DNA from 4 places in the Pedococcus sp. P3_C7 genome. Region 1 is predicted to be linked to each of the others. Evidence: riboswitches for the same ligand, from Rfam matches in the RefSeq annotation. Region 1 holds a riboswitch; each other region holds the start of a gene.
The links. Region 1 has a riboswitch for S-adenosylmethionine ahead of AC1DS4_RS00505 (aminotransferase class V-fold PLP-dependent enzyme). Riboswitches for the same ligand answer to the same signal wherever they lie in the genome.
Positions count from the first base shown of each region.

Region 2: it holds a riboswitch for S-adenosylmethionine, as region 1 does, so the genes downstream of both, AC1DS4_RS18230 (bifunctional o-acetylhomoserine/o-acetylserine sulfhydrylase) here and AC1DS4_RS00505 (aminotransferase class V-fold PLP-dependent enzyme) in region 1, are expected to answer to the same signal.
Region 3: it holds a riboswitch for S-adenosylmethionine, as region 1 does, so the genes downstream of both, ssuE (NADPH-dependent FMN reductase) here and AC1DS4_RS00505 (aminotransferase class V-fold PLP-dependent enzyme) in region 1, are expected to answer to the same signal.
Region 4: it holds a riboswitch for S-adenosylmethionine, as region 1 does, so the genes downstream of both, metX (homoserine O-acetyltransferase MetX) here and AC1DS4_RS00505 (aminotransferase class V-fold PLP-dependent enzyme) in region 1, are expected to answer to the same signal.

Region 1 is NZ_JBFUHC010000001.1:103,113-110,339, reverse strand. It holds gene AC1DS4_RS00510 (FtsK/SpoIIIE family DNA translocase) at 1-1,446, opposite strand, end outside; SAM riboswitch class IV at 1,837-1,949, shown strand; gene AC1DS4_RS00505 (aminotransferase class V-fold PLP-dependent enzyme) at 1,990-3,399, shown strand; gene AC1DS4_RS00500 (ribonuclease J) at 3,524-5,209, opposite strand; gene dapA (4-hydroxy-tetrahydrodipicolinate synthase) at 5,206-6,096, opposite strand; gene AC1DS4_RS00490 (thymidylate synthase) at 6,292-7,101, shown strand; gene AC1DS4_RS00485 (dihydrofolate reductase) at 7,162-7,227, shown strand, end outside.
Region 2 is NZ_JBFUHC010000013.1:151,390-158,616, reverse strand. It holds gene hrpA (ATP-dependent RNA helicase HrpA) at 1-3,521, opposite strand, end outside; gene AC1DS4_RS18235 (hypothetical protein) at 3,553-3,756, opposite strand; gene AC1DS4_RS18230 (bifunctional o-acetylhomoserine/o-acetylserine sulfhydrylase) at 3,835-5,154, opposite strand; SAM riboswitch class IV at 5,312-5,426, opposite strand; gene AC1DS4_RS18225 (hypothetical protein) at 5,499-6,761, opposite strand; gene AC1DS4_RS18220 (hypothetical protein) at 6,758-7,048, opposite strand; gene AC1DS4_RS18215 (nitroreductase family deazaflavin-dependent oxidoreductase) at 7,201-7,227, shown strand, end outside.
Region 3 is NZ_JBFUHC010000007.1:8,207-15,433, forward strand. It holds gene AC1DS4_RS10620 (ABC transporter ATP-binding protein) at 1-151, opposite strand, end outside; gene AC1DS4_RS10625 (ABC transporter substrate-binding protein) at 148-1,203, opposite strand; gene ssuE (NADPH-dependent FMN reductase) at 1,203-1,778, opposite strand; SAM riboswitch class IV at 2,062-2,176, opposite strand; tRNA gene AC1DS4_RS10635 (tRNA-Phe) at 2,534-2,610, shown strand; gene AC1DS4_RS10640 (response regulator) at 2,761-6,165, shown strand; gene AC1DS4_RS10645 (hypothetical protein) at 6,328-6,720, opposite strand; gene AC1DS4_RS10650 (CaiB/BaiF CoA transferase family protein) at 6,840-7,227, opposite strand, start outside.
Region 4 is NZ_JBFUHC010000013.1:165,458-172,684, reverse strand. It holds gene AC1DS4_RS18305 (RNA polymerase sigma factor) at 1-1,318, opposite strand, end outside; gene AC1DS4_RS18300 (universal stress protein) at 1,567-1,968, opposite strand; gene metX (homoserine O-acetyltransferase MetX) at 2,078-3,214, opposite strand; SAM riboswitch class IV at 3,232-3,342, opposite strand; gene AC1DS4_RS18290 (DUF4192 domain-containing protein) at 3,436-4,518, opposite strand; gene AC1DS4_RS18285 (YkvA family protein) at 4,696-5,067, opposite strand; gene AC1DS4_RS18280 (EcsC family protein) at 5,200-5,916, opposite strand; gene AC1DS4_RS18275 (sulfurtransferase) at 6,001-6,915, shown strand; gene AC1DS4_RS18270 (SufE family protein) at 6,969-7,227, shown strand, end outside.

The sequences.
Region 1 (7,227 bases):
CACCATCGGGTGCTCGTTGCCCCGCGCTGCCTGGCTGCGGAGCACGTCGCCGAGGCTGACCTTCTCGCGGTCGGCGTTGGGGATCTCGATGCCGATCGCGGACTTGCCCGGGATCGGCGACAGGATGCGGACGTCGGCCGAGGCCACGGCATACGCGATGTTCTTGGAGAGCGCGGTGACGCGCTCGACCTTGGTGCCACGGCCGAGCTCGACCTCGTAGCGGGTGACCGTCGGTCCACGGCTGAAGCCGGTGACCTGGGCATCGATGTCGAACTGCTCGAGCACCTGGCTCAGCGACTCGACCACGCGGTCGTTCGCGGCACTGCGGGTCTTGTGCGGGGAACCCGGCTCAAGGATGGCGTTGTCGGGCAACGTGTAGGTGATGTCGCCGGCGAGCGCGAGCTGCTCGACTCGCTGTGGCAGCGGGGTCGTCGGGGGCGCCTCGAGGGCGGCCTTGACCTCGATGGCCGGGCCCTTGGCGGGCGAGGTGGTTTCGGCAGTCGCCGAAGGGGCCAGAACGCCGGGCGAGGTGGGGCGCTTCTCGCCGGGGCGGAACCGCCGACCGTCGGGTGCCACGAGAGCGGCCTGCTCGAACGCCTCGTCCCCCTCGAGCGGACCCTCCGGGTCGATCACGCGGCGACGACGCCTGGGCTTGTCCTCGACCGCGTCGGCGAGCGGGTCCTTCCCGGCGTCGACCGTCCCCCGGTGGAGGAGGTGGTCGCGCAGCTCGGCGAGGCGGGTGGGGACCATGTGCACGGGCGTCGCGGTCATCACCAGGAGGCCGAAGAAGCCCACCATCAACAGGATCGGCACGGTGCCGTAGACCGACACCGCCGCCTCGAGCGGGCTGGATGCCAGGAACCCGATGATGCCGCCACCGTCACGCATCCCGTCGGCGCCCTGGGGCGGGGTGGGGATGTCGGCGGCGACGTGGGCCAACCCCGAGGCGGCGAAGGCGAGCGCGCCGAGACCGACACCGAGGCGGGAGTTGGCCGAGTCCTCTTGCGGCGCGCGCAGGAAGCGGATGCCCAGGAAGAGCAGGGCGAGCGGCACGGCATAGGCGACGCGTCCGAAGGTGCCTGCGACGACGGCGTGCACGACGTCGCCGAGGGCGCCCTCGAAGGCCCACCACTCCCGGGCGGCGACGAGGATCGACAGTCCGATGAGGAAGAAGCCGAGCCCGTCACGTCGGTGCTCGGGCTCGAGCTCACGGGCGCTGGTGCCGACCCGGCGCACCGCGCCGCCGGCCACGTGTGCCATGCCCATCCAGGTGCCGCGGACCGCGCGCAGGGGCAGCGGCAGTCCGCCACCGCTGGCCTTGCCACGCGCTGGGGACTTGCGGGGTGTGCTGCTCTTGCGGTTGGCGGGGCGTGTTGCGGTGCCCCGGCTCCCCGACGAGCGCGACCCTGCATTTGATCGTGCTGGGGTGGACGGACGTGTCGCCATGCTCCGCAGGCTACGCGAAGGTCACACGGGACACACGCGTCACACGCGTTCCACCCGCAGGCAATGTGTCCGGATCGCCCTGGCCCGAACGGCCGAGTTGCCCTCCCCGATCGGGTACGAAGGGCAGGTAGCCCTTACCAGGGCGCACGCCCGGTGGGACGCTGGGCCTTGCGTCTGGCGGGGCCTGTGCCGACGACCAGCAGTGGTCGTCGGCACAGGCGCGCACAGGGGGAAGGGTCGCGTGGGGACGGCGATGCCGACCCGCCCCGCCAGATCGCTCGGCCCTGCCTCCGGCCACCTGGCGGTCACGGACTTCCGCCATCTCAGATCGCGGGAACCCACGCCCACGTGCTGGATCCCGCTCGACCCGTGCCGCTACCCTCGACGACAGGTCATGAGTGTCAGCGCACAGCCCCGGCTTGCTGACCAGCAACCCTCCTCCGCGGTGGGGTGCTCCGGGTGACGACCGGGCCGACTGCACCCGCAGCCGGCAAGCGCGGACTCGGGAGCTCTCGGGTCCCACCCGGACCAGGAGCTCTACCCATGTCGATCGCGAGCACCCCGCCACCAGCCTTCCGTCGCAGCGCCCCCCTCGCGCACGCCCGCACCCAGAGCCACCTCCGCCCTGTTCCCGATGCCCGGTCACTGGGCGAGGTCGGCCCGCTGCCCGCGGTCGTGTCGGAGTCGCTGCTCGTGCCGACGCTGGACGGGGCCGTGGACTACGCCAACTTCGACCACGCGGCGTCCACGCCGGCGCTGGTCAGCGTCAAGAAGGCCGTCGACACGGCGGTGCGCACCTACTCCTCGGTCCACCGCGGCAATGGCTGGGCCTCCCGGGTGACCTCGTCCTGGTACGAGCAGGCGCGGGCCGAGGTGCGGTCGTTCGTCGGGGCACGCGAGGGCGACGAGGTCGTCTTCACCCGCAACAGCACCGACTCGTTCAATCTCCTGGCGCGATGTCTGCCGCGCCACACGCAGGTCTTCGTCTTCGAGTCCGAGCACCACGCCGCGCTTCTGCCGTGGCCCCACCAGCGCACCCACCGGCTTCCGGTCCCCGGCAGCATCAGCGACGCGAGGGCGCTCCTGCGGACTGCGCTTCGCGACCACCCCGGCCGCCATCGGTTGGTCGTGCTCGCCGGCGCCTCCAACGTCACGGGAGAGATCTGGCCGGTCCGCGAGCTGGCGGCGATCGCCCGCCAGGCGGGCGCGAGGGTGGTCCTCGACGCCGCGCAGTACGCCCCCCACCGCCGCGTGGACCTGGACGACCTCGGTGTCGACTACGCCGTGCTGTCCGGCCACAAGCTGTACGCACCGTTCGGCACGGGAGTCCTGGCAGGCCGGGCGGACTGGCTCGACGCTGCGGCGCCCTACCTCGCCGGCGGCGGCGCCACCAAGTCCGTGACCGAGCGCGCAGTCGTGTGGCAGAAGGGGGCCGCACGCCACGAGGGCGGCAGTCCCAACGTCATCGGCGCGATCGCCCTCGCTGCCGCGTGCCATGCCCTGCGGGCGCACGCGGACGCGGTGGAGGAGCACGAGCGCACGCTGGGCCAGCGTCTGCTCGACGGTCTGGCCGCCATCGACGGCGTGCAGACCTACTCCCTCTTCAGCCCGGACCACGAGCGCGTTGCCGTGGCGACCTTCACCATCGACGGGGTCGACTCGTCACTGGTGTCCGCGGCCCTGTCGGCCGAGCACGGCATCGGGGTCCGGGACGGCAAGTTCTGTGCGCACCTGTGCGTCGACGCCCTGCTCGACGACCCCCACGCCGTGGGGTCCACGACCGCCGTCCGCGCCAGTGTCGGGCTGGCCACGACCGCTGAGCACGTCGAGCGGTTGCTGTCAGCCGTGGCCGAGCTCGCCGAGCACGGACCCCGCGCCGACTACGTCAACGGACCGCAGGGGTGGTTGCCGGTCGGCGACCCGCGCGCGCTCGACCTCGCGCGCCCCTGGTAGCCGCCCCCGCGGCATACCCGAGCCCCACCTGCCGCACCTTTATCGGGTGACCCGATAAAGGTGCGCTTCACCCGGAAACGGTTCTCGGGTGAAGCGCGCCCTTCTCGGGTGGAGCAGGCGCAGGCTAGGCTTGGATGACGACCGGGATGATCATCGGGCGGCGACGGATCTTGCCGCCGACCCAGCCACCGATCGCGCGACGCATGACCTGCTCGAGCTGGTGGGAGTCGGTGACGCCGTTGCCGGTGGCCTCGGCGAGCGCCTGTTCGATCTTGGGCCGCACCTGGCTGAAGATCTCGTCGTCCTCGGCGAAACCCCGGGCCTGGATCTCCGGTCCCGCGGCGATCTTGCCCGTGGCGGAGTCGATCACGACGATGACCGAGATGAACCCCTCGTCACGCAGGATCCGGCGGTCCTTGAGCAGCGCCTCGTCGAACTCACCCACCGAGGACCCGTCGACGTAGACGTAGCCGCACGGGACCGCCCCGACGATGCGCGCGACGCCGTCGACGAGGTCGACGACCACGCCGTCCTCGGCCAGCACGACCTGTTCGCGCGGCACACCGGTCTGGACCGCGAGCTCGGCGTTGGCGACGAGGTGTCGCCACTCGCCGTGCACCGGCATCACGTTGCGGGGCTTGACGATGTTGTAGCAGTAGAGCAGCTCACCGGCGCTGGCGTGGCCGGAGACGTGCACCTTGGCGTTGCCCTTGTGCACGACGTTGACACCGAGCCGCATGAGGCCGTTGATGATGCGGTAGACGGCGTTCTCGTTGCCGGGGATGAGCGACGAGGCCATCAGGACCGTGTCGCCCTCTCCCACGTCGATGCGGTGGTCACGGTTGGCCATCCGCGACAGGGCCGCCATCGGCTCGCCCTGCGACCCCGTGCAGATCAGGACGACCTTGTCGTCGGGGAACTTGTCGAGCTTCTTGACGTCGACGAGCACGCCGTCGGGCACGTGGAGGTACCCCAGCTCGGCGGCGATCCCCATGTTGCGCACCATCGACCGGCCCACCATGGCGACCTTGCGGCCGGCCGTCTCGGCGGCGTTGAGCACCTGCTGGACGCGGTGCACGTGCGAGGAGAAGCAGGCCACGATGATCCGGCGCTCCGCGTCGCGGAAGACCTTGTCGATGGCCGGCGCGATGTCCTTCTCCGGCGTCGTGAAGCCGGGCACCTCGGCGTTGGTCGAGTCCGTCATGAACAGGTCGACGCCCTCCTCCCCCAGCCGCGCGAACGCGCGCAGGTCGGTGAGCCGGTTGTCGAGCGGCAGCTGGTCCATCTTGAAGTCACCGGTGTGCAGGATCGTTCCGCCGGGTGTCCGGACGAACACCGCGAGGGCGTCCGGGATCGAGTGGTTGACCGCCACGAACTCGCAGTCGAAGACGCCCAGCTTCTCGCGCATCCCCTCTCTGACCCCGAGGGTGTACGGCGTGATCCGGTGTTCCTTGAGCTTGGCCTCGATGAGCGCCAGTGTCAGCATCGACCCCACGATCGGGATGTCGCGCTTCAGCTTGAGCAGGTAGGGCACCGCGCCGATGTGGTCCTCGTGGCCATGGGTCAGCACGATCGCCTGGATGTCGTCGAGCCGGTCCTCGAGGTACTCGAAGTCGGGGAGGATCAGGTCGACGCCGGGGTGGTGGTCCTCAGGGAACAACACGCCGCAGTCGATGACGAGCAGCTGGCCGTCGTGCTCGATGACCGCCATGTTGCGGCCGACCTCGCCGAGACCGCCGAGCGCGATGATGCGCACGCCGTTCTTCGCGAGCGGCCGGGGCAGGTTCAGCTCGGGGTGGGGATGACTCACAGCAGGCCAGACTCCTTGAGACCGGCGCGCAGGATGTCCAGGTGCTCCGGTGGTGACTCGACGAGCGGCAAGCGCACCGTCGCGTGGTCGATGACGCCGAGCTCGACGAGCGCGGCCTTGGCCATGATCGCACCCTGGGAGGTGCTCATGATGGCGTCGACGGCGGGGACCAGCCGTCGGTGGATGTCTCGGGCGCCGTCGAGGTCGCCGCCGTCGACGGCTGCGACCATCGCGGCATAGTCCTTGCCGGCGACGTGGCCGACGACGCTGACCACCCCGATGGCACCGAGGGCGAGCCAGGGCAGGTTCGCGGCGTCGTCGCCGGAGAAGTAGAGCAGGTCGGTCGCGGCCATGACCTTGGTCGAGGCCCACCCGTCGCCCTTGGCGTCCTTGACCGCGACGACCCGGTCGTGGGCGGCGAGCTCGAGGAGCGTGGCGGTGTCGAACGGGATGCCGGTGCGGCCCGGGATGTCGTAGAGCATGACCGGCAGGTCGGTCACGTCGGCCACCGCGTGGCAGTGCGCGACGAGCCCGCGCTGGGTCGGCTTGTTGTAGTAGGGCGAGACGAGCAGGAGCCCGGTGGCGCCGGCCTCCGCCGCACGACCGGCCATCTCGACGCTGTGTGCGGTGGCGTTGGAGCCGACCCCGGCGACGACCGCCGCGCGACCGTCGACGGCCTCGGCGACGAGGCGCACCATCTCGATGGACTCGTCGTCGCTCAGGGTGGCGGACTCACCGGTGGTGCCGTTGACGACGATGCCGTCGTGGCCGCTGTCGAGCAGGTGGGCGACCAGTCGGCGGGCGCCCTCGAGGTCGAGGCTTCCGTCGGGCTTCATCGGGCTGACCATGGCGGTCAGGACGCGGCCGAACGGGGACGAGGTGCTCATGCCTGCAGGCTATCGCCCCGCAGAGCACGCCCCGCGCGGCGGACACCGACCGGGACGCAATTTGGCGGGAAGGTGACGCCGAGCTGGCGGCATCGACGCGGCGACCGAGGTATGCCGCGGCGCCGGCCACGCGGCATACGCTGCGGTTTTGGTCTGCTTCGGTGCCCTGTCGCCGCCCGGCGTTACGCTGCGTCCGTGCAGCAGTATCTCGACCTCCTCGACCACGTCATGACGACCGGGACGGACAAGTCCGACCGCACCGGCACCGGCACCCGCTCCGTGTTCGGCTACCAGATGCGGTTCGACCTGTCCGAGGGCTTCCCGGTGCTCACGACCAAGAAGCTCCACCTCAAGTCGATCATCGGCGAGCTGCTGTGGTTCCTGCGCGGCGACTCCAATGTGCGGTGGCTCCAGGAACGCGGCATCACCATCTGGGACGAGTGGGCGGACGAGAACGGCGACCTGGGGCCGGTCTACGGCTACCAGTGGCGGTCCTGGCCGACCCCGGACGGCGGCCACGTCGACCAGATCGCCAAGGTCATCGAGTCGATCCGCACCAACCCTGACAGCCGTCGGCACATCGTGTCGGCCTGGAACGTCGCCGACGTCGACTCGATGGCGCTCCCGCCGTGCCACACGATGTTCCAGTTCTACGTGTCCCCCGCGGTGGACGGGCACCGGCCCAAGCTCTCCTGCCAGCTCTACCAGCGTTCGGCCGACATCTTCCTCGGCGTCCCGTTCAACATCGCCTCCTACGCGCTGCTCACCATGATGGTGGCGCAGGTCTGCGACCTCGAGCCCGGTGACTTCGTGCACACCCTCGGCGACGCCCACCTGTACTCCAACCACGTCGAACAGGCCACCCTCCAGCTGACCCGAGAGCCCCTCCCCCTGCCGCAGATGAAGATCGCGTCCGGCAAGGAGATCGACCAGTTCGACCTCGGCGACTTCGAGCTGGTCGGCTACCAGGCGCACCCCTCGATCAAGGCGCCCATCGCGGTCTGAGTCAGGCCGCGGACCGTGCGGGCCCGGCGGTGACCTCCGCGTGGTCGCTACCCTGTGCCCATGACCAACGTGACGCTCATTGCCGCGGTCGGCCGCAACGGCGTCATCGGGGCCGACAACGACATG
Region 2 (7,227 bases), on a different contig from region 1:
ACCCGCACCTCCCTCGCCGCGGAGAGGACCGGCTCCACCTCCGCGACCACCGTCAGGACGCGCGTCGCGATGTGGGTGCGGACCGCTGCGAGCACCGCTTCGAACGTGGCGGCGTCGCGGACTCCATCGGCGCCCGCCCCGTGGCCATCTCGCTCGAGGACGATCGCGTCGACGGCGCAGGCCAGGGCGTCGTCGAGCAGGGCCGGCACGGAGCCGTGCGGGTTGTCGCCCAGAGCCAGCTTCTGCGCGTTGCTGAGGGTGGCCAGCACTCGCTTCCAGGGCGCCGTCGTGTTGAGCAGCAACAGCCGCCGGACACCCAGCGCAGTGGCCGCTCCCGCCTCTCTCGCGCCGGGCATCACGACGATGTCGACGCGGTCGCCGCGGTCCACCAGAGCAGGGAAGCCGTGAACGGTCTGGCCACCGGACGTCGACTCGAAGGTCGCAGGCAGGTCACCGAAGTCCCACTGCCGCAATCCTTTCCGCTCGATGGCTGCGGCCGCACTCGACATCCGCCGCTGCACCTGGCCGGCCAGCTGCTCCTGGAGGGCGCCCAGGTCCTTGCCGCTGCCCAGCACGCGTCCAGTGCCGTCCTCGACGGCGAACGTGATGCGCAGGTGGTCGGGGACTCGGTCTGCCGCGAACTGTTCGGGCGGCACCTGGATCCCGGTGCGTGCGCGGAGCACCCGAGCGAGCTCGTCAGCCAGCCGTCGGTCGCCGCCGGGCTGGGCCTGCGCGAGAGCAGCAGCCGCGTGGTCGGGCGCCGGGACGAAGTGCACCCGGGTGGCCTTCGGCAGTGACCGCAGCAGCGCCGTCGCCAGCTCCTCCCGCAGCCCGGGCACCTGCCAGTCGAAGCCCGCGTCGGACACCTGGTTGAGCACCTGGACAGGAATGTGCACCGTCACGCCGTCCGCCGCCGCACCCGGTTCGAACTGGTAGGTGACCGGCAGCTCGATGCCCCCTTGGGTCCACGTCCTCGGGTAGTCGAGGGCGGACACCCCCTCCGCGCTCTCGCGGGTGAGGAGCTCTTCGGTGAAGGTCAGCAGCTGCGGCGTCGTGCGGCGGGCGTCCTTCCACCAGCGGTCGAAATGGCGTTGGGAGACCACCTCGGCGGGTACCCGTGCGTCGTAGAACGCCACGAGGTCCTCCTCGTCGACGACGATGTCGCGGCGCCTGGCTCGTTCCTCGAGCTCGGAGAGTCGTTGCAGCAGAGCCTGGTTCGCGGTGAAGAACGCGTGGTGCGTGTCCCAGTCCCCCTCGACCAGCGCATGCCGGATGAACAGGTCCCGCGACTCCTCGGGGTTGATCCGCGCATACTGCACGGTGCGGGCGGCCACGAGGGGGACGCCGTAGAGCGTGACCCTCTCGGTCGCCACCACAGCGCCCTGCTTGCGAGACCAACGCGGCTCGGAGTAGGTGCGCTTGACGAGGTGGTGGGCCAGCCGCTCGGCCCAGATCGGGTCGATCCTGGCGTTGCTGCGCGCCCACAGCCGGGTCGTCTCGACGAGCTCGGCCGACATCACCCAGGTCGGCTGACGGCGGAAGAGCGTCGAGCCGGGCGAGATACCGAACCGTGCCCCGCGAGCCCCCAGGTAGTCACGCTTGGCCTCGTCGCGCAGCCCGATGTGGGACAGCAGTCCGCCCAGCAGCGCCTGGTGGATGAGGTCGGCGTTGGGCGGCTCCCCCGGGGCTGCGGTCGCCGCCTTCGTGTCGATGCCGACGTCCTGGCACGCCTTGCGCAGCTGGCTGTGCAGGTCCTGCCATTCCCGCACCCGCAGGTAGTGCAGGTACTCCGTGCGGCACATGCGCCGAAAAGCACTGTGCGACAACGCCTTCTGCTGTTCCTTGAGATAGGCCCACAGGTTCAGCAACGACATGAAGTCAGAGTGCTCGTCGCGGAACCTCGCATGCGACTGGTCGGCCTGGGTCTGCTTGTCGGCAGGTCGCTCGCGCGGGTCCTGCATGGAGAGCGCGGCGACGATGACCAGTACCTCGCGGGTGCAGCCCAGCGCGCCCGCCTCGATCAGCATGCGTCCCAGCCGCGGGTCCACGGGCAGCCGCGCCAACGACGTGCCGTATGCCGTGAGCCGCCTTCCGCGGCCACGGCCCTTGCGCGGCGGGCCCGTGGAGGGCGACGGCGCGGCATACCCGTCTGGGCCGTCCTGCCCGATGTCGAAGGCCTGCAGCTCCTCCAGCAGTCGGATGCCGTCGGCGACCTGGCGGGCGTCCGGGGCGTCCACAAAGGGGAAGGCGGTGATGTCGCCGAGGCCCAGCGAGGTCATCTGGAGGATGACGGACGCGAGGCTGGTGCGCTGGATCTCGGGCTCGGTGAACTCCGGTCGCGCCTCGTAGTCCTCCTCGGAGTACAGGCGGATGCAGATGCCGTCGGCGAGGCGCCCACAGCGGCCGGCGCGCTGGTTCGCACTCGCCTGCGAGATCCCCTCGATCGGCAGCCGCTGCACCTTGGTGCGCTGGGAGTACCGCGAGATGCGCGCGGTGCCGGCATCGACGACGTAGCGGATGCCGGGCACAGTGAGCGAGGTCTCGGCCACGTTGGTGGCCAACACGATCCGGCGTCCGGCGGCTCGTCCGAAGACCTTGTGCTGCTCTGCCGCGGACAGGCGCGCGTAGAGCGGGAGCACCTCGGTCTGAGGCAGCTTCATGCTCTCCAGCGCGTCCGCGGTGTCCCGGATCTCGCGCTCCCCGGACAGGAACACGAGGATGTCGTGACCGGTGCCGTCCGCGGCCCGCTCGGTCCACAGCTCCTCGACGGCCTCACACACGCCGGTGACCTGGTCGCGCTCTTCGGCATCGGGCCGCTCAGGGTCGACGAGCGGGCGGTAGCGGACCTCCACCGGGTAGGTGCGACCGGACACCTCGATGATCGGCGCCGGCTCACCACGGGCCGAGAGGAAGTGCTCCGCGAACCGCTGGGGGTCGATCGTCGCCGACGTGATGATGACCTTGAGGTCAGGGCGTCGCGGCAGCAGCTGCTTGAGGTAGCCGAGGATGAAGTCGATGTTGAGCGACCGCTCGTGCGCCTCGTCGATGATGATCGTGTCGTACTTGCGCAGCAACCGGTCTCTCTGCATCTCGTTGAGGAGGATGCCGTCGGTCATCACCTTGACGAGGGTGGAGTCGCTGCTCTGGTCGGTGAATCGCACCTGGTAGCCGATCGCGCCGCCGAGCTCCACCTCGAGCTCCTCGGCGATCCGCTCGGCGACCGAGCGGGCTGCGATGCGTCGCGGCTGGGTGTGCCCGATCAGTCCGGCCTGCCCGCGCCCCACCTCGAGGCAGATCTTGGGCAGCTGGGTGGTCTTGCCCGAGCCCGTCTCACCCGCGACGATGACGACCTGGTGGTCGCGGATCGCGGCGGCGATGTCGTCCTTGCGCGTGACGACCGGCAGGTCCGGCGGGTACTTGAGCTCCGGCACGGGCGGCGGTACGCGCACGGGCCGAGGTGGGCCCGCCCGACGTGGCCGCCGAGACCGGGACCGCTGCTCGGAGGACACGGGCGAAATCATACGGGTGAGCCCCAGCCACCCCTGCGTCTGCTCAGCGCACCAGTGTCGTCAGGTTGCGCGGGTTCGGGAGCTGGTCGGGAGCCAGGATTGCCCCACCGCCTGAGACGGTCACCAGCACGAGGACGACGGCAAGGACCGTCACGACCGCGACGAGCAGAAGCGGTGCGACCTGGTGTGGAAGGTGGACCGTGTGGACGTGCAGGTGGAGCGTCACGGGCCCCGGGTGCGAAGCCATGCCCCAGTATCCCCCCGCGGCCGCCGGCTGACACCTGCATTCGACGTGTTCGGTCGGACGCAGGTGTCAGCAGTCGGCTCAGACGCCCTTGGCCGCGATGAAGCCCTGCTCCAGGTCGGCAACGATGTCGTCGATGTGCTCGATGCCCACGGCGAGGCGCACCAGCCCGGGCGTCACCCCAGCCTTGAGACGATCGCCGTCCGGGCCCTGGGAGTGGGTCGTGGACGCCGGGTGGATCGCGAGCGAGCGCACGTCACCGATGTTGGCGACGTGGCTGTGCAGCACGAGGGACTCGACGAACCGTCGCCCCGCTTCGACGCCGCCGGCGATCTCGAACGCCAGCACCGCCCCAGCACCCCGCGGCGTGTACTTCGTTGCCTTCGCGTACGACTCGTGGTCCGGCAGTGAGGCCCACACGACCTGCTCGACCTGCTCGTGCTGCTGGAGGAACGCCGCCACCTTGTGCGTGTTCTCCAGGTGCCGCTCGATGCGCAGGCTCAGCGTCTCGATGCCCTGGGCGATGAGGAAGGCGTTGAACGGTGCGATCGCGGGACCAAGGTCGCGCAGCAGCTGGACGCGCGCCTTGAGGATGAACGCGAGGTTGGCGCCGAAGGCACTCCCCACGCCGAGGTCCCGCGCGAACACCAGCCCGTGGTAGCTCTCCTCCGGGGTGTTGTAGTTGGGGAACTTGTCGGGGTCGGCCCCGAAGTCGAACGTGCCCCCGTCGACGATCACCCCCGCGATCGACGTGCCGTGACCACCGAGGTACTTGGTCGCCGAGTGCACGACGATGTCGGCTCCCCACTCCAGCGGACGGATGAGGTAGGGCGTCGCGATCGTGTTGTCCACGACGAGCGGCACTCCGGCCTCGTGGGCGACGGCCGCGACGCCCTCGATGTCGAGCACCTCCGACTTCGGGTTGGAGATCGTCTCGCCGAAGAACAGCTTGGTGTTGGGCCGGACGGCGGCCCTCCAGGACTCCAGGTCGTTGGGGTCCTCGACGAAGCCCACCTCGATCCCGAACTTGGGGAGGGTGTGCTTGAGCAGGTTGAAGGTGCCGCCGTACAGGCTCGGGCTCGCCACGACGTGGTCCCCCGCCTCGGCGATGTTGAGGATGGCCAGGGTCTCGGCGGCCTGTCCCGAGGCGACCAGCAGCGCCCCGACCCCGCCCTCGAGCGACGCGACTCGCTGCTCGACAGCGTCCTGGGTCGGGTTCATGATGCGGGTGTAGATGTTGCCGAACTCCTTGAGGGCAAACAGGTTTGCCGCGTGTTCGGTGTCCTTGAAGACGTAGGACGTCGTCTGGTAGATCGGCAGGGCGCGAGCGCCGGTGGCGGCGTCCGGCTCCTGCCCGACGTGGACCTGCCGGGTCTCGAACGACCAGTTGGTGGAGCTCATCTCGGTGTCCTTCACTCTCGTATGCCGCGTGGCACGGATCGGGGGCCCGTCACCGGCGGAGCGGGTGGTCGAGGTGCCTGTGAAGGGGAGGTTCGAGCTCCCGAGGTCCTGTGATCACTGATGCCACCGCCGGAACGGTGCGGGACACGTGGTGGGTCTCCCGCGCTTGCGGACGGCGACTGCGCCGCCCGCCAGGTCTTCACCCGGGGCACCCCACCGCGGAGGAGGGTTGCCGGCCAGCGAGCCGGGGCTTGTCGCTGGCACTCATGACCTGGGCCGAGGCTACGCCGGGGAGGTGAGCGGGCGGCATACCCATCTCTCATGGCGGACGCACGAACGGCGGGTCAGCGAGCGCCGGGACGTGGGTCGGGATCGGGGGTGGTGCCGCGCGCATCGGTGGCGTCGCGGGTCCGCATCGCCAGGTCCCCGTCGTGTCGGGCGTACAGGTCGCGCCCGGTGCCGACGGCCCCCAGACCCGCCGCGGTCGCCTCGGCCGCGAGGCCGGTGACGAACATCGTCCGCGACCGGTCGGGGTCGCGGGTCACCAGGGCGAGGTCGTCGAGCCACTTGTTGCGCACGAGGACGCGTGCACGTCCCGCGACCTGCTCGGCCACCCAGTGCGCCGTCGCGGTCGGCGAGCCCGGCGACCGGGTCGCGCGGAACGTGCGGAACGTGCGGGCGTCGGGCTGGTACTCGGCTCGACCGGCGCGGCGAAGCTCCTCGGCCGTCGCGAGCCGGAGGCGTTGAGCCGTGCCGAAGCGCAGCGAGCGTCGCGCCGTCCTCGTCGGGCTCGCCAGGGCCGCGGGGTTCGTCGCCAGGGCGCCCCGCTTGAGCACGCCGGACGCGGCGCCGGTGACCGACAGGGCGGCGCCCACGCCGATGCGGCCCCAGTCCCCGTCGCCGTAGCCGACCTTGACCGCCACGTCTGCCGTCAGCTGGAGTCCGTCGCACGCCCCGGCGACGACCCCCAGCGCCTTGGACGGCGGCGTAGGAGCCATCGCCACGCCCCCTGCCGCGCTCCCGAGCACGCCGGCCCCACGACTGAGCCCCGTCAGCGAGTCGTACATCCGTGAGTCGTCGAGGCCGTCCTGGACGAGCTGGTGCAGAACCGAGGCGCACCGGCGGTCCGCCTCGGCAAACCGTTGCCAGGCTGCGGCATGGCGGCGTTCGGCGATCTGGACGAGCTCGAGCTGCTCCAGCTCCTTGCGGTGCACGTCCGCGGCGACCGCACGCTGAGTCGGGTCCGCGCTCTCCTGCGCCGTCACCCGCCGGTTGCCCAGGGTGACCGCGAGCTGCCAGGCCTCCGCGTGCGTCGTCACCGCCCAGGAGGCGTCGTGCTGCGCCTCCGCCAGAGCTGCGGCAAGGGGCCGCAGGGCCACCGCGGACACCGCGTAGCGACGCCCCACCGAGACCAGGAGCGAGGCCGCGGTGCGGGACCGAGCGCCGAAGGCGGCGCCGCCCGGCCCCTCCCAGGTCGTCCTGCTCGGGTCGCCGAGGCTTCGCACGGTGCTCGCCAGGGCCAGCAGCAGCTCGCCCTGCCCGGCCAGCCGGTCGGCGAGTGCGCGCACCGTGCCGGGATCACCCGACAGCGGCCTCAGGATCGTCATCCCGGGCCACCGTCGAAGGCGGCGGCGCTCGTGCTCTCGACGTCGGCGTACAGCCGCCCGGCCAGCGCCGTCGCGGCCGCGAGGTCCTCGAGCGCGCGGCCGATCACGTGACGTTGGTGCTCGAAGTCACCCAGCACCGAAGCGAGGGCTCCGGCGCTGTCGCCGGGGCCCAGCGCCCAGGTCTGCTCCGAGCTGCGCACCGCCTGCCAGAGGAGGTCGTCGGCCACCTCCCGCAGGGAAGCGCCCAGCGCCACGATGGTGTCGGAGTTCACCTCGATCCGGGTCATGGGTCCGAGGGTAGGTCGGTCGTGGGACGCCTCCCGGAGTTGTCCACAGCCGCCTGTGCGCCGGATCCTCGGCGCCCGACAGCTCCCACCGAGCCGACCCGCCTGCTCGACCCCTCCACCCGAGATGTGCCGGTTCGTGTTGTGATGGACCCATGAGCATTGTTGGTGAGTACGTCGCC
Region 3 (7,227 bases), on a different contig from region 1:
CGCTCGGTCCGACCAGCGTGAGGAACTCACCGCGTGGCACCTCCAGGGACACGTCGTCCAGCGCGACCAGCGGGCGTGCTTGCGGCTGGTCCCTGGTCGGGCGGAGCGCGAACTCCTTGGTCACGCCACGCAGCTCGATGTGGGCACTCATGAGGACGCCTTCGACGCGAGCCCGTTGTAGTCGTTGGTGTAGAGGTCGCGGGGCTTGAGCGCGCCCTGCTCGAGGACCCCGCTGTCGACGAGCCACGGCTCCCAGCGGGTGAAGTCCTGGTCACTGATCAAGCCGCCCTTGCTGGCGACTCCCACGCTCTTCCAGAACTTGAGGTTGTCGGTCTTCTCGTTGCGACCACGCTTCTCGATGATGGTGGTGAACCGCGTGATGACGGTCTCGCGAGAGCTCGTGCGCTCCCACTCGATCGCCTTGGCGACCCCGGTGACGAACTCCTTGGCTGCCGCCGGATGCTTGGCGATGAAGTCGTCCCGTAGGACGTACTGACCACCGTTGAAGGCGCCGAACAGCTCGTAGTCGCTGAACAGCGACCGCAGCCCACCCGTGGCGATGGCGTGGTCCTGCAGGACCCCCGAGAGGGTGCCGACGTCGACCTGCCCACGCCGGACGGCCAGCTCGGTGTCGTTGGGGGGCAGTGGGACCAGCTGCACCTGCTTGATCTCCTCCGGCGTGAGGCCGTTCTTCTTCAGGTAGGTGTCGATGACCGCCTCGGCGTGCGCCCCCAAAGTGTTGACAGCGACCTTCTTGCCGATCAGGTCGTGCGGGGTCCGGATCGGACTGTCGTTCTTGACGTAGAAGCCGTTGAACGTCCTGGCGTCCTCGCCGTAGTAGTTGATGACGGCCTTGACCGGGGCGCCTGCGCCGATGAGCTTGACCACGGCGCCGGAGAACGCACCGCCGAAGTCGGTCTGCCCCGTGGCCGCGGACTGGATGTCCTGGGGACCGCTGGTGGTGTTGCCGACCCAGTTGAGCTTGAGGGTGGGGAAGTAGCCCAGGTCGGAGGCGAGCTCGGGTAGCGACACCGAGTTGGCCCACCCCTGGTAGCGAATGGTCACCGGCCCCTTGTCCTTCGCGGACGTGCTGGCCTCGCTCGACGGGAGCGAGCAGCCGGACACCAGGACGAGTGGCAGGGCCGCCGCCAGCGAGGCGACCAGCGCCCGGCTCGCGGTGAAGGAACCACGGATCGTGCGCATCAGGCCACCGCCTCGCGGAGCACGGCACCCGCGGTGACCAGCGAGCGTCCTGCCACGGTGTCGAGGAAGACGGTCGTGACCTCGCGCAGCGGGCGCAGGGCAGCCTCGTCGAGGAAGGCCTCACCCCCGTCGACGAGCCTCACGTGGTCGGCCAGGACGAACCAGCCCGGGGTGATGCTGCTCGGCGACAGGCTCGCCAGGACGGGGCGGAGGGCATAGTCGACGACCAGCACGTGGGCGGGCGTGCCGCCGGTGGCCACCGGCAGGACGACCTTGCCCCGCAGCGCGAACTGCGGCAGCAGGTCGAGGAAGGTCTTGAGCAGGCCGCCGTAGGCCGCCTTGTAGACCGGGGTGGACACGACGACCGCGTCTGCCGCCTCGAGCGCAGCCACGGCGCGGGCCACGTCGGGGTCATGGGCGTCCCCGCGCAGGAGTGGGCCGGCCGGCAGGTCCCGCAACACGATCGGGACGACGACGTGGCCGGCGCGTTGGAGCTGTCTCGCGATGTCGGAGAGGACGGCGTCGGTCTTGGAGGAGAGGGAGGGACTGCTGGAGATCGTGGCAATGACAGCCATGGGTGGATCCTTTCGGGCAAGGGGAATCGCCGGTCCCGCGCCGAGGCGCAGAACCGTTGGAGGAGAATGGGTTTCGAGGCAGCAGGTGCCGAACAGACCTACGAGCGCAGGTCAGAGACCGGCTGAAGCCGACGAACGACGAGGGCGCGCGTCAGGGGCGACAGAGCGCGCTGGAAACCCTGAGCAGGTCGATGTGCCTGCGCAGGACGGGTCGGCAGGAGCGATCGGCTGCCTGCCTGGATCCGTTGTCCTTCATGGGTTTCCGTCCTCGGATGAGGCTCGAGCCTCGCGCTTGCGGCGGTCGTTCGACTGCCACCTGGTCTTCACCCGGAGCACCCCACCGCGAGTGGGAGGGTTGCCGTCCAGCGAGCCGGGGCTTGTCACTGGAGCTCATGACCTGCGTCGAAGGTAGCGGCTCCTCCATTGCCTATCAAATAAGTAGGATATGTCTCTCGCATGGTGGGACGACAAAGAGCTCCCACGCACGGAATCCGTTGCGCGGCTGCCCTTCGTGCCGACGGGCCGAGCTCACTCGTGCTCGGCCAGCCCAGCGGCATACGTCACCGGCTCGGCACCCAGGCCGCGCAGGAAGTCGTGGTTGCACGCGGGGCCATTCCGCGATGGCCGTCGGTTGTGAGGGGGCAGCACGGATCGGCTATGATCCTGCAGTCGCGACGGTCCCCCGGGCTTCGGCACGAGACCGCCGCGATCGCATGTTCTGGATTGCATGGTCACCATCACGCACATGCACCCACGGCCAGGTAGCTCAGTTGGTACGAGCGTCCGACTGAAAATCGGAAGGTCGGCGGTTCGACCCCGCCCCTGGCCACCACCCGAGAAGCCCCAGGTCCTCGAGGTACCCCTCCATCCCCCTCGATAGAGCAGCTCCGCTGTGGTCGTTCAGCGGCTTGGTGGTGCAGGATCTGGGCCGAATTGAGTGTTTGAGGGCGCTTCTTTGCGGCTGATGAAGGAAGATCACTGCGTGCAGCATCCGCAGCCCCTCGACCCAGGCGCCCGTGGACGTACCGCAGGTGCGAGCGACCTCGGGACCCTGGGCGGCAAGGCAGACCTCGGCGACCTGAGCCGCTGGCTGGTCGAGGCGTCGCCCGACGGCCTGTGGGTCTTCGACGCCGAGGGCAGGACCGTGCTCGCGAACCCACGACTTGCGGAGATGCTGGGCAGGACGGTCGACGAGATGGACGGGCTGTCCGTCTTCGAGACCCTGGACGCGACCGGCCAGGCCCAGTTCGCCGAACACCTGAGCGGACTGCAGGGCAGCAGCGCCCCCGGCAGCAACCTCGAGTGCAGCCTGCTGCGCAAGAACGGCGAGCGGTTCTGGGCACTGGTCAGCCACACCCCGATCAGGGACGACGACGGCAACCACGTCGGATGGTTGCACCGGGTGACCGAGTACAGCGATCAGCGACGGCTGATCGAGACCCTGCAACGGCGCGAGACGCAGCTGGCCGAGGCGCAGCACATCGCCAAGATCGGCAGCTGGGAATGGGACGTCGGCAGCGACGTCGTGGCGTGGTCCGACGAGCTCTACCGCATCTACGGCGTGGAGCCCGACTCCGGCTTCGTCCCCAACTACCAGGGCTTCCTCGACCGGATGCACCCCGACGACCGGGACGCCGTGGCCGAGGTGGTCCGGCGCGCCCTGGAGGAGACGGGCGAGTTCGAGTTCGACGCGCGCATCTTCCACAGCGACGGCTCCCTGCGCTGGATCCGTGGCCGTGGCCGCCTCACCCGCGACGAGGTCACCGGAGCCCCCCTGCGCATGGGCGGCACCTCCCAGGACATCACCGAGAGCAAGGACGCGGAACAGGCCCTGGCCCTGCTCACGTCCATGGCAACCGCGGCCAACGACGCGACGACGTTGGCCGAGGTCATCCCCACGATCCTCAAGGACGTGGCACGGCACACGGGATGGCAGCCGGTGGCAGCGTGGGTGGTGACCAGGGACGGCGAGCTCGAACCCGTCCCGGGCGAGACCCGCGACGTGCCGGAACAGGACGTCGCCGAGGCCACCCGGATCGCGATGGCCGCCGTCGAGTCGCGCAGCCCCCAAGCCTCCCTCACGACGGAGGGCACCGCCCTCGTGGCCGCGCCCGTGGTGGCCGAGGACCGCGCCGCGTGCGTCGTCGTCATGGACACGCGGGCGACCACCCCGCCCACCGACAGCGACGGGCTGACGGTGGCCAGGGCGGCGGCGATCTTCTCCCGCGTCGCGGAGCGTCAGCTGGCCGCCGAGCGACTCGAGCAGGCGCGCGACAACGCGATGAGCGCGTCGATGGCCAAGTCCGAGTTCCTCGCGACGATGAGCCACGAGATCCGCACCCCGCTCAACGGCGTGATCGGGCTGTCCGAGCTGCTCGGACGCACCGAGCTCACGCCGCACCAGCGACGGCTCGCCGACGGCATCGACGGCGCCGGCCGGAGCCTGCTCTCCCTCGTCAACGACATCCTCGACCTGTCCAAGATCGAGGCCGGGCGGCTCGACCTCGAGGCGGTCGACTTCGACCCGCGAGCCATCGTCGAGCAGAGCACCACCATGATGGCAGAGCGCGCCCGCGCCAAGGACCTCGAGCTTGCGGTGACCTGCCACCCGGACGTCCCTGCAGTGGTGAGCGGCGACCCCGTGCGATTCGGGCAGGTCATCTCCAACCTGACCGCAAACGCCGTGAAGTTCACCAACAGTGGAGAGGTCGTCGTCCGGGCCACGGTCGAGACGACGGACGAGACCAGCGACGCGACCAGCGACGTGACGCCCGACGTGACGCGCGTCGAGACCAGCGACGTGACGAGCGCGGAGGCCACCGACGCAGGCATCGTGCTGCGGGTCGAGGTCAGTGACACCGGGTCGGGCATGACGCCCGAGGTCAAGGAACGGCTGTTCACGGCGTTCTCCCAGGGCGACAGCTCCACCACGCGCGAGTACGGCGGCACGGGGCTCGGCCTGGCCATCAGTCGCCAGATCGTCGAGGCCATGGGCGGTGAGATCGGCGTCAACAGCGAGTCCGGGTACGGCAGCACGTTCTGGTTCACCGTGCGCTTCGCGCCGGCCAGCGTCAGCGCCGCCGTCGCCGCACCAGTGCCCTCGGTGGCCGGGCTGCGCGTGCTGGTCGTCGACGACAACGAGACCAACCGCTTCATCCTCGAGGAGCAGCTGGCCGGCTGGTCGATCGAGGCGGCGATCGCCTCGTCGGGGGTCGAAGGTCTCGGGCTCCTCGACGACGCCCACCGGCGCGGGCAGCCCTTCGACGTGGTGCTGCTGGACTACCTCATGCCCGGCGTCAACGGCGAGCAGTTCGCCCGGATGATGCGTGGTGACGGCCGCTTCGGCGACACCCGGATCGTCCTGCTCACCTCGGCCATGGACCTCGATCCGGAGGTCCTGACGGCGGCCGGCATCGACGTGTCATTGACCAAGCCCGTGCTGCCCTCCAGTCTGCTGGACACCCTCGCCGACCTGGCCGGCGCCCGCGCCGAGACCGCCCCGCCGAGCGGTGCGCCGAGCGGTGCGCCGAGCGTCCCTGGAACCGCCTCCTCGACTCCCGGCCGCGCCGACCGGCGCCTCCCGATGGGTTCCCGGGGCCGCGTCCTCGTCGTGGAGGACAACGAGGTCAACCAGTTGGTGGCCGTCGGCATCCTCGAGAGCCTCGGGTATGCCGTGGACGTCGCCGAGAACGGGCTGGCCGGCTACTACTCGTTCCAGTCGGCCGACGGCGCGTACGACGCGGTGCTGATGGACTGCCAGATGCCCCAGATGGACGGCTACGACGCCACGCGCATGATTCGCTCCTTCGAGGACGACCAGTACCGGACGCCCATCATCGCGATGACGGCGGCGGCCATCGCCGGCGAGCGCGAGCGCTGCCTCGAGTCGGGGATGGACGACTTCCTCACCAAACCCGTCGACGTGGCGCTCTTGCGCGACACCCTGGAGCGCTGGGTCCCGGTCAACGGCGACCACAGCGCCGAGACCGACGCCACGGACAGCCGACGGCTCGCGTCTCGGGCGGACACCACCGTGCTGGACCCCTCGCGCCTCGAGGAGCTGCTCGACCTCGACCCGGGCGACCCGACGATGCTGCTGAGGTTCATCGACAGGTTCGGGCCCAATTCCCGGGCCGCGCTGGCCACCATGCGCGAGCACCGCGAGGCGGGCGCGGCCCACGAGCTGAGTCGCGCGGCACACGGTCTCAAGGGCAGCGCGGCCAACCTCGGGGCCGAACGGCTCGCACTGCTCTGCGCGGACGTCGAGCACCTCGGCGAGGACGGCGTGGTCGTCGACCAGCCTGCCCTGGTGGCCGTGGAACGTGAGCTCGACGCGGCCGTCCGGGCGCTCGAGTCCTTCGCTGTCACGCTGCGCCGGCTGTCCTGACCCCCACGCCTCCATCACGAAAGCCACCGGTCATCTGTGGGATGACCGGTGGCTTCCGTTGAAGGGACTTGCTCTCTTGCCGTTCCAGCGCCCGTCTGGCTGAGGGACGGGGGCTGGGTGAGTCGGACGGCGCGGCACCGCAGGGGGAGGTGCCGGCCACCCTTACGCCGACTGGATGCCGGTGTCGACACCCCAGTGCTGGGGTGCGCTGGTGATGTACTGCCCTGTGCGTGCACCGAGGGCCAGCCGACGGCGCACTTCGCGCATCAGCTCGTCGTTGGTGGCCAGCAGTACAGCTTCGGGGTGCTCGATGCCGCCGAGCACGGACAGGCCGCACCCCTCGGCGGATCGCAGCACGATCTCGCGGACGGAGAGGCACAGGGCACGGGACAGCGCCAGCATCTCGTCGGGCTGGGGCCATTCCGGCAGGACCGGGGTGTCGAGGATCCCTTCGAGCGTCCACTCGTCCAGACCACTGCGCGTCGCGAGGGTCGCGCGGCTCCAGCCGAGCACGCGAAGCTGCTCCTGCAGGAAGGTGCCGAGGCTGTTGGTCACGGGGGCTCCAAGGGTGTGAAGAGGTGTGCCCCTGATGGAAGCGCGGATTTCGGCTCCGGAGAACGAACTTTGCCAAGCCTTGACCATTGGGTCGGCTGTTCGGTGGACCGTCAATCCGCCTAACGTTCGGCTAGCCCACGCACGACCTCGTCGGTATGCCGTCCCGGCGGGCCCGCGGGCTGCCCCGCCGTCGTGGGGGTCACCGAGAAGCGCGGGGCCGGGGCCGGCTGGACCGTCCCGGGGGTGCCGGGGACGGCGGCATACGCCTGCCTGGCGTCGAGGTGGGCATCGGAGCGCGCCTCCTGGGCGGTCAGGACCGGCGCCACACAGGCGTCGAGGTCACCGAAGACCGCCACCCATTCCGCAAGGGACCGTGCGGCGAAGCGGTCGGCAACCATCTCCGAGACCCTCGGCCAGGAGGCGAGCTCCATCTGGTCGGCACCCACCGCGGCGCGGTCCAGCCCGAGCCCGGCCAGGAGCCGCTCGTAGAAGATCGGCTCGATCGCG
Region 4 (7,227 bases), on a different contig from region 1:
GGACCTCGACGACCTTCTCCGGGGTCATGTCGAGCTCCTTGGCGAGCTCCTCCGGGGTGGGCTCGCGCCCGAGGTCCTGGAGCATCTGGCGCTGCACGCGGGCCAGCTTGTTGATGACCTCGACCATGTGGACCGGGATGCGGATGGTGCGGGCCTGGTCAGCCATGGCGCGGGTGATCGCCTGGCGGATCCACCACGTCGCGTAGGTCGAGAACTTGTAGCCCTTGGTGTAGTCGAACTTCTCCACCGCACGGATCAGGCCGAGGTTGCCTTCCTGGATCAGGTCCAGGAAGAGCATGCCGCGACCGGTGTAGCGCTTGGCGAGCGACACCACGAGGCGCAGGTTGGCCTCGAGCAGGTGGTTCTTGGCCTTCTTGCCGTCCTGGGCGATCCACCACAGCTCACGCTTGAGCTTCATCTCGATCTTGTCGCCCGAGTTGAGCCGCTCCTCGGCGAACAGCCCGGCCTCGATGCGCTTGGCGAGCTCGACCTCCTGCTCGGCGTTGAGCAGGGCGACCTTGCCGATCTGCTTGAGGTAGTCCTTCACCGGGTCGGCGGTGGCACCGGCGGTGACGACCTGCTGGACAGGAGCGTCGTCCTCGTCGTCATCGCGCAGGACGAAGCCGGAACCCTCGTCCTCGTCGTCCTTCTTCTCGTCCTCGGTGTCGTCCTCGACGACGACGTCCTCGAGCTCGGACTCGACCACGTCGGTGGGCTCTGCCGGCACCGCCTCGTCGTCGCCGTTGCCGGCCGCGTCAGCCGCCGTGGCAGTGGCGTCCGTGGCCTCGGTCTTGGCTGCCGACTTCGTGGTCGCGGCCTTCTTCGTGGCCGGAGCTGCCTCGCCCGCGGCTGCGGCGGCGGCCTTCTTCGTCGTGGTCGCCTTCGCCGGCGCCGTCTTGCTGGTCGCAGTCTTGGCGGTCGCAGTCTTGACGGGGGTGGCCTTCGCCGACTCGGCCTTCGGCGACGCAGCCTTGGCCGTCGACTTGGCGGCAGGTGCGGCAGTCTTGACTGCCGTCTTGGCGGCCGCCTTCTTGGCCGGCGCGGTCGTCGTCTTCTTGCGGGTGCTCGTCGCAGCCACCGCGCGTGAGGCGGTGGCCGAGTCGAGGGTCACGTGGATGCCCTGCTCGTCCAGGGAACGCAGCACAGCCTTCATCCGCTTGGGTGCGATCTCGGCCCCCTCCAGGGCATCACGCAACTGACCACTGTCGACCGAGCCGTTGGTGCGGCCCTGCTTGAGCAGCTTCTGCAGTGCGGGGTGGGAGAACTCGGGGGGAAGAGACGGTGCGGGGCTCGCAGCCTTCTTGGACACAGGCGACACGGACTACCTTTCGTCGCGGACTCGCGGCACGGCGCACGTCATCACAGCCATGCTTGAGGATGTCTGTGACAACAACAGCGGGAGTGGAAGTATTGCCGAGATCGGCTGGGCTGGACCCTGACGAGATCTCGTTGACGACATTGTAAAACGAGTTGCCCGCAGATCACGCATCGGCACACTGCCGACACCGCGCGATGTCTCGCTGGACAGCCATGGAGAGCCGTGCCGGACCGGTGCAGACAGTCGCCTCAGGCGTCGGCCTTGACGGCCAGGACGGGGCACGACGCGTCGAGCAGGATGCGCTGGGCGTTCGAGCCCAGGATGAGCTTGCCGACGGGGGTGCGACGACGCAGGCCGATGACGATGAACTCCGCGTGCTCCTCCTCGGCCACCGCGATCAGGTCCTCGGCCGGCTCGTTGCCCCGGACGAGCTGACGCACCTCGTGCTCCAGCCCCTCCTCGTCGAGCTCGCCCTGGATGCGGGAGAGGTCGGCATCGAAACGGTTCGCCTCCTCACTGTCGAAGTCTCGGCCACCGCGCTGGGAGTTGATGACGATCAGCTTGGACTTGCGTAGCAGCGCCTCGTCCGCGGCCCGGCGCAGAGCCGCCCGCCCTTCCTTCGTCGGCACATATCCCACAACGATGGCCACAGGGACCTCCTACGTTCAGTTGACCGAGTAGCGGTGCGACCGGGTGGTGGACCCGGGGCACACCAGGCGACGGCAGCCGCTGGGCCCGACCGTACCGGAAATCCCCCCGTCAGGCAGGGCCTGCGAGAACCCGGGCCACGATCTGCCCGACCTGCTCGATCTCGATGAGGAACCCGTCGTGGCCGTAGTCGGAGTGCACGGTGTGCAGCTGGGCCGCCGGGACGGCGTCGGCGATCTCTCGGGACAGCCGCGGCGGGTAGAGCCGGTCCGAGTCGACGGCGACCACCGCCACCTGAGCGGAGATCCTGGCGAGCGCCGCGGCGACCCCCCCACGGCCTCGTCCGACGTCGTGGGAGTTCATCGCCTCGGTGAGGACGACGTAGGAGTTGGCATCGAATCGTCCGGCCAGCTTGCCGGCGTGGTGGTCGAGGTAGGACTCGACGGCATAGCGGCCGTGACCGCCCAACGGGTCCTCCGCCTCCTGCGGCTCGCGACCGAAGCGCTCGTGCAGCTCGAGCTCGCTGCGATAGGTGACGTGCGCGATCCGCCGCGCGATCCCGAGCCCGGTCTCGGGACCGGGGCCGCGCTCGTAGTAGTCGCCGCCGTGGAAGTCGCCGTCCGCGCGGATCGCCAACAGCTGCGCCTGACACCAGCCGATCTGCTCCGCCGTGGCGTATGCCGTGCTGGCCAGCACGATGGCCGTCGCGACCCGTTCGGGGTGGGTCACCGCCCACTCGAGGACCCGCATCCCGCCCATCGAGCCACCCAGGATGGCGTGCCAGCGGTCGATGCCGAGGACGTCGGCGAGCAGGGCCTCGGTCTGCACCTGGTCACGCACGGTGACGAAGGGGAAGCGGCTCCCCCACGGGGCACCGTCGATGGCCGGCGAGGACGGGCCGGTGCTCCCCTGGCAGCCGCCCAGGACGTTGGCGGCAACGACGAAGTAGCGGTCGGTGTCGAGCGGCCGACCGGGGCCGATCAGCCCGTCCCACCAGCCCGGCGTCGGGTGACCAGGGCCGGTCGGGCCCTCGACGTGGCTGTCACCGGTGAGGGCGTGCTCGACGAGAATGGCGTTGTCACCGGCGGCGCTGAGCTCACCCCAGGTCTCGTAGGCCACCCGCACCCCGGGAAGGACGCCACCGCGCTCGAGCTCGATCGCGCCGAGGTCGACGAACTGGCGTCGACCGACCGGGTCACCGTCGCGCCAGGCACCTGACGTCGCTCGTGGTGGGGAGGTCGTGGTCATCGAAACTGCTCCTGTGGCGCTCGCGCTTGCCGCCCAGGTCAGGGTCGGCCGGGTCTTCACCCGGGGCACCCCACCGCGAGGAGGGTTGCCGCCCAGCAAGCCGGGGCTTGGTGCTGGGACTCATGACCTGGCGACCATCATACGAGGAGGCCGTCGGCGTGTCCGCGGCGTCCGCACGATGGACGCGTCGCCGCCGACCGTGACGCGCGCGAGGACTTGGGTCAGCCCGACCGCAGCTCGGCTGCGCGCTGCGCGCCGTGGCTGCCGGGACGCACGCCGAGGTCGAGCATGCGCTCGAGCAGCTGCGCCAGCCGGTAGTCGGGGCGCGCCCGGAGCGCCCGGTCCACGCAGGTCCGGGCCAACGCGCCGTCGCCCTGCCACCAGGCACAGTTGGCGAGCACGGTGAGCGCCGGAGCCGCGTGGTCGTCGGGGACCGACCTGACCAGGGACTGCAACCTCGCCAGAAGACGGCGACCGGCCCCGGCCGACGGCCCTGCCCCCGGGCTGCGGTGCCAGGTGGGAGCCGGCAGCGTGCAGCGCAAGGCGTCGACGAGGTCCGGCGACAGGGAGTCCAGGGGCAGGGCACCAGGGCACAGCCAGGCCACGAGTCCGTCGCGCAGCGCGAGGTCCTCCAGGCTGCGCACGAGCAGGCAGACCTCGGCGGGCCCGAGCTCTGCGACCTCGGGCGCGTCACCGGTCACGTCGCAGACCACCGACCAGCGCGACAGCGCCTCGAGCCGACGGGCAGCATCGAGGCGTTCCGACTCGGGCTCCGAGCCGCTACCCAGCTCTGCTGCCACCGCCTCGGCGAGGACCGGGTCCGCGGCGACGAGGTCGGCGATCGCGGACCTACCCGGGAGGGGCGCGATCTCGAGCCCGACGTACTCGGCCACGGCGGGGGTGTCGGCCGCCTCCGGGACCGGCGCGCCCTCGGCCGGACAGCATCCGTCGGCGCAGTCGATGGCGAACCAGCGCCCGTCGCGGACGACAAGTCGGTCCAGGACCTCGAGGTCGGCCTCGGTCGCCAGGCGACGCACGGCGTCAAGACCGGGCCTGCTCGAGCCCGCCGCCGTCTCGTAGCCGACGAGCATGACCGCCTCGGGCCGGTCCTGCAGCAGCGGAGCCACGAGGACGCGGCCGACCTGCTCCGCGTCCTGGGGTGGTGGCAGGTCGATCCGCTCGATCAACCCGACGCTGCGACCGTGGAGGGCGACCAGCACGATCGAGTCCTGGGGGTGGTAGCCGAGCTGGTAGGGCAGCACGGCGACGACATCGGCCGGGCCGCGCAGTCTGATCTGGCTCATGGGCCAACGCTGGCGTCCCGGGGGCCATCGCGTCAGGGGCCGGAGCCAGCCCTGTGGACAGGCGCACCAACGCCGACGGGGTGGGGCTGCTCCGCGCCGCCACGGCGCGACAACGGCGTCCTCACACCCCGCCATGCCCTCGACAAAACCCGACCGAGCGAGTGAGACGTGCTGGAGTCAGCGGACGACGTCGCCCTCCACGGTCTCGTGCGCCCTCGCCGGCGTGGTGCGCTCCCAGGCCAGGAACGACTCGGTCTCGTTGACGACGGTCGCAGCGATCCACGACACCACCACCGCGTCGTCGGCGAGGCCGAAGACGGACAGAGCCAGCTCGGGGATCAGGTCGATGGGCGACACGACGTAGGCCACCGCGCCGAGAACCATCAGGAGCCGACCGCGGGTGGTCCCGGCATACTCGCCGCGAAAGGTGGCCCGGAACAGCCGGGGCAGGCTCATCAGGCGTTCACCCAGCGCGGGCGATCCCGGACGGGTCGCGGTGCGGACTGCGGTGGCGATGGTGCGCAGGGCACCGAAGCGGGTCATGGCCATGGTCAGACTCCCGTTGTTCGAGGGCGCAGGCTCCGGGTACCACGATGGCCCGGACACGGTTCAAACGACCTGGGTGCCCCGGTGATTCCCGGCGCCTCCCCCAGCCTGCGTCCAACCGGCGCAGCACGCCACTCAGAAGCCAGTGGCCCTGGGCGGGAACTCGTGACGCGCGTGGTCGGCGATCTTCTTGAGCAGGTAGCTGTCGAGGCCCGCGCCGACGACACCGCCGATGACGGGCACGCCCTTGCCGAACCGGCTCAGCGTCTTCTTCCCAGCGGTCGACAGCAGCCGGAAGCCGACCGCCTTGTTGACCACCATCAACGCAGGCCCGGGCAGCCGCTGGGCCGCGAGGTTGGCGAGTCGGCCGGTCGAGGCCACGCCTGCCTTCTTGAGCAGGTCGTCCGCGTCGGCTCCCACGAGGGTGAGCAGTACCGCCGACCGGATCTCGGGTCGCTTGATGTCGTAGCCGCGCAGGGACGCGATCGCGGCCACCATCCGGGTCGCCACGACGTAGAACTCGACGACGTTGGCGGGAAGCGCCACGGGCAGCGTGACGAACCCACCGAGTCCGGTGACGAAACCACCGGCGGCCGCGAGCCTGAGGTGACCTCGGACCACGGCGTCGACGGCCTCCTCGGCTCCGGGCTTCTCGGCCCGCCGGACGTCGGCGACCTTCTGCGCCGAGTCGAACGGACCCTTGCCGTCGATGCCGACGTCGAGCAGGCTCTCGATCAGGCCGGTCACGGCTCCGGAGAACATCCCCGAGTCCTCGCGGGGGGCCCTCGCCTGTTCGAGCGCCGAGGTCGGCTTCGCCTGCGCCTCGTCCTTGCCCATTCCGAGAAAGCCCACGTCAGCACCCCTCCGGGTTTGGTTTCGGTCGGTCGCCGCCATCCTGCCATGTGGCCCCGTGACCAGCGGGATTAGCCTTGGGACATGGTCGACACCGCTGACTCCCCCTCCGCCACCTTCACCCAGTACGCCCACCCCGAAAGGCTCGTCAGCACGCAGTGGCTGGCCGACCAGATCGAGGCCGGCGCCGTCGGCGGGCCCGACGGCATCGTCGTCCTGGAGTCCGACGAGGACGTGCTGCTCTACGACACGGGCCACATCCCGGGCTCGCTCAAGCTGGACTGGCACCAGGACCTCAACGACCCGGTGGTGCGCGACTACGTCGATGCCGAGCAGTTCGCTGCGGTCATGTCGGCCCGCGGTGTCGGCCGAGACACCACGGTCGTGATCTACGGCGACAAGAACAACTGGTGGGCCGCCTACGCGCTGTGGGTGATGAGCCTGTTCGGACACGAGGACGTGCGGCTGCTCGACGGCGGCCGCGCCAAGTGGGTGGCCGAGGGTCGCGAGCTGACCCGCGAGGTCCCGGCCGTGGGCAGCCTCGCCGGCGACGCGGCATACCCAGTGGTGGAGCGCGACGACGCGCCGATCCGCGCGTTCAAGGAGGACGTGCTCGCCCACCTCGGTGGGCCGCTGGTCGACGTGCGCTCCCCCGGCGAGTTCAGCGGCGAGCTGCTGCACATGCCGGACTACCCCCAGGAGGGCGCCATGCGCGGAGGACACATCCCCGGCGCCAAGTCGGTGCCGTGGGCGCGAGCGGCCAACGAGGACGGCACCTTCAAGTCGCGCGAGGACCTCGAGGCGATCTACCTCCAGGAACAGGGACTGTCGCCCAGCGATGCCACGATCGCCTACTGCCGCATCGGCGAGCGGTCGTCGCACACGTGGTTCGTCCTCACCCACCTGCTGGGTTTCGACGCCGTCCGCAACTACGACGGCTCGTGGACCGAGTGGGGCAACTCCGTCCGAGTGCCGGTCGAACAGGGTGCGTCGCAGTGACCAGTGCCGTGAGTGGCACAGCGTCCACCCAGCCGGCGCCCTTGCCTGCCGCGATGCAGGAGATCGCCGACGACTTCGCGGAGCTGCTTGCGCCGCAACGCCTCGAGCTCCTGCTGGAGTTCAGTGAGGGCCTGCCCGACCTCCCCGAGAGGTATGCCGGTCGGCTGGGTGAGATGGAGCAGGTCCACGAGTGCCAGTCCCCGATCTTCCTGGCGGTCGAGGTCGCCGAAGAGCCGCTCGATCAGCCCGGCGAGCGCGCGGTGCACCTGTTCTTCTCGGCGCCGGCCGAGGCACCGACCACGCGCGGGTTCG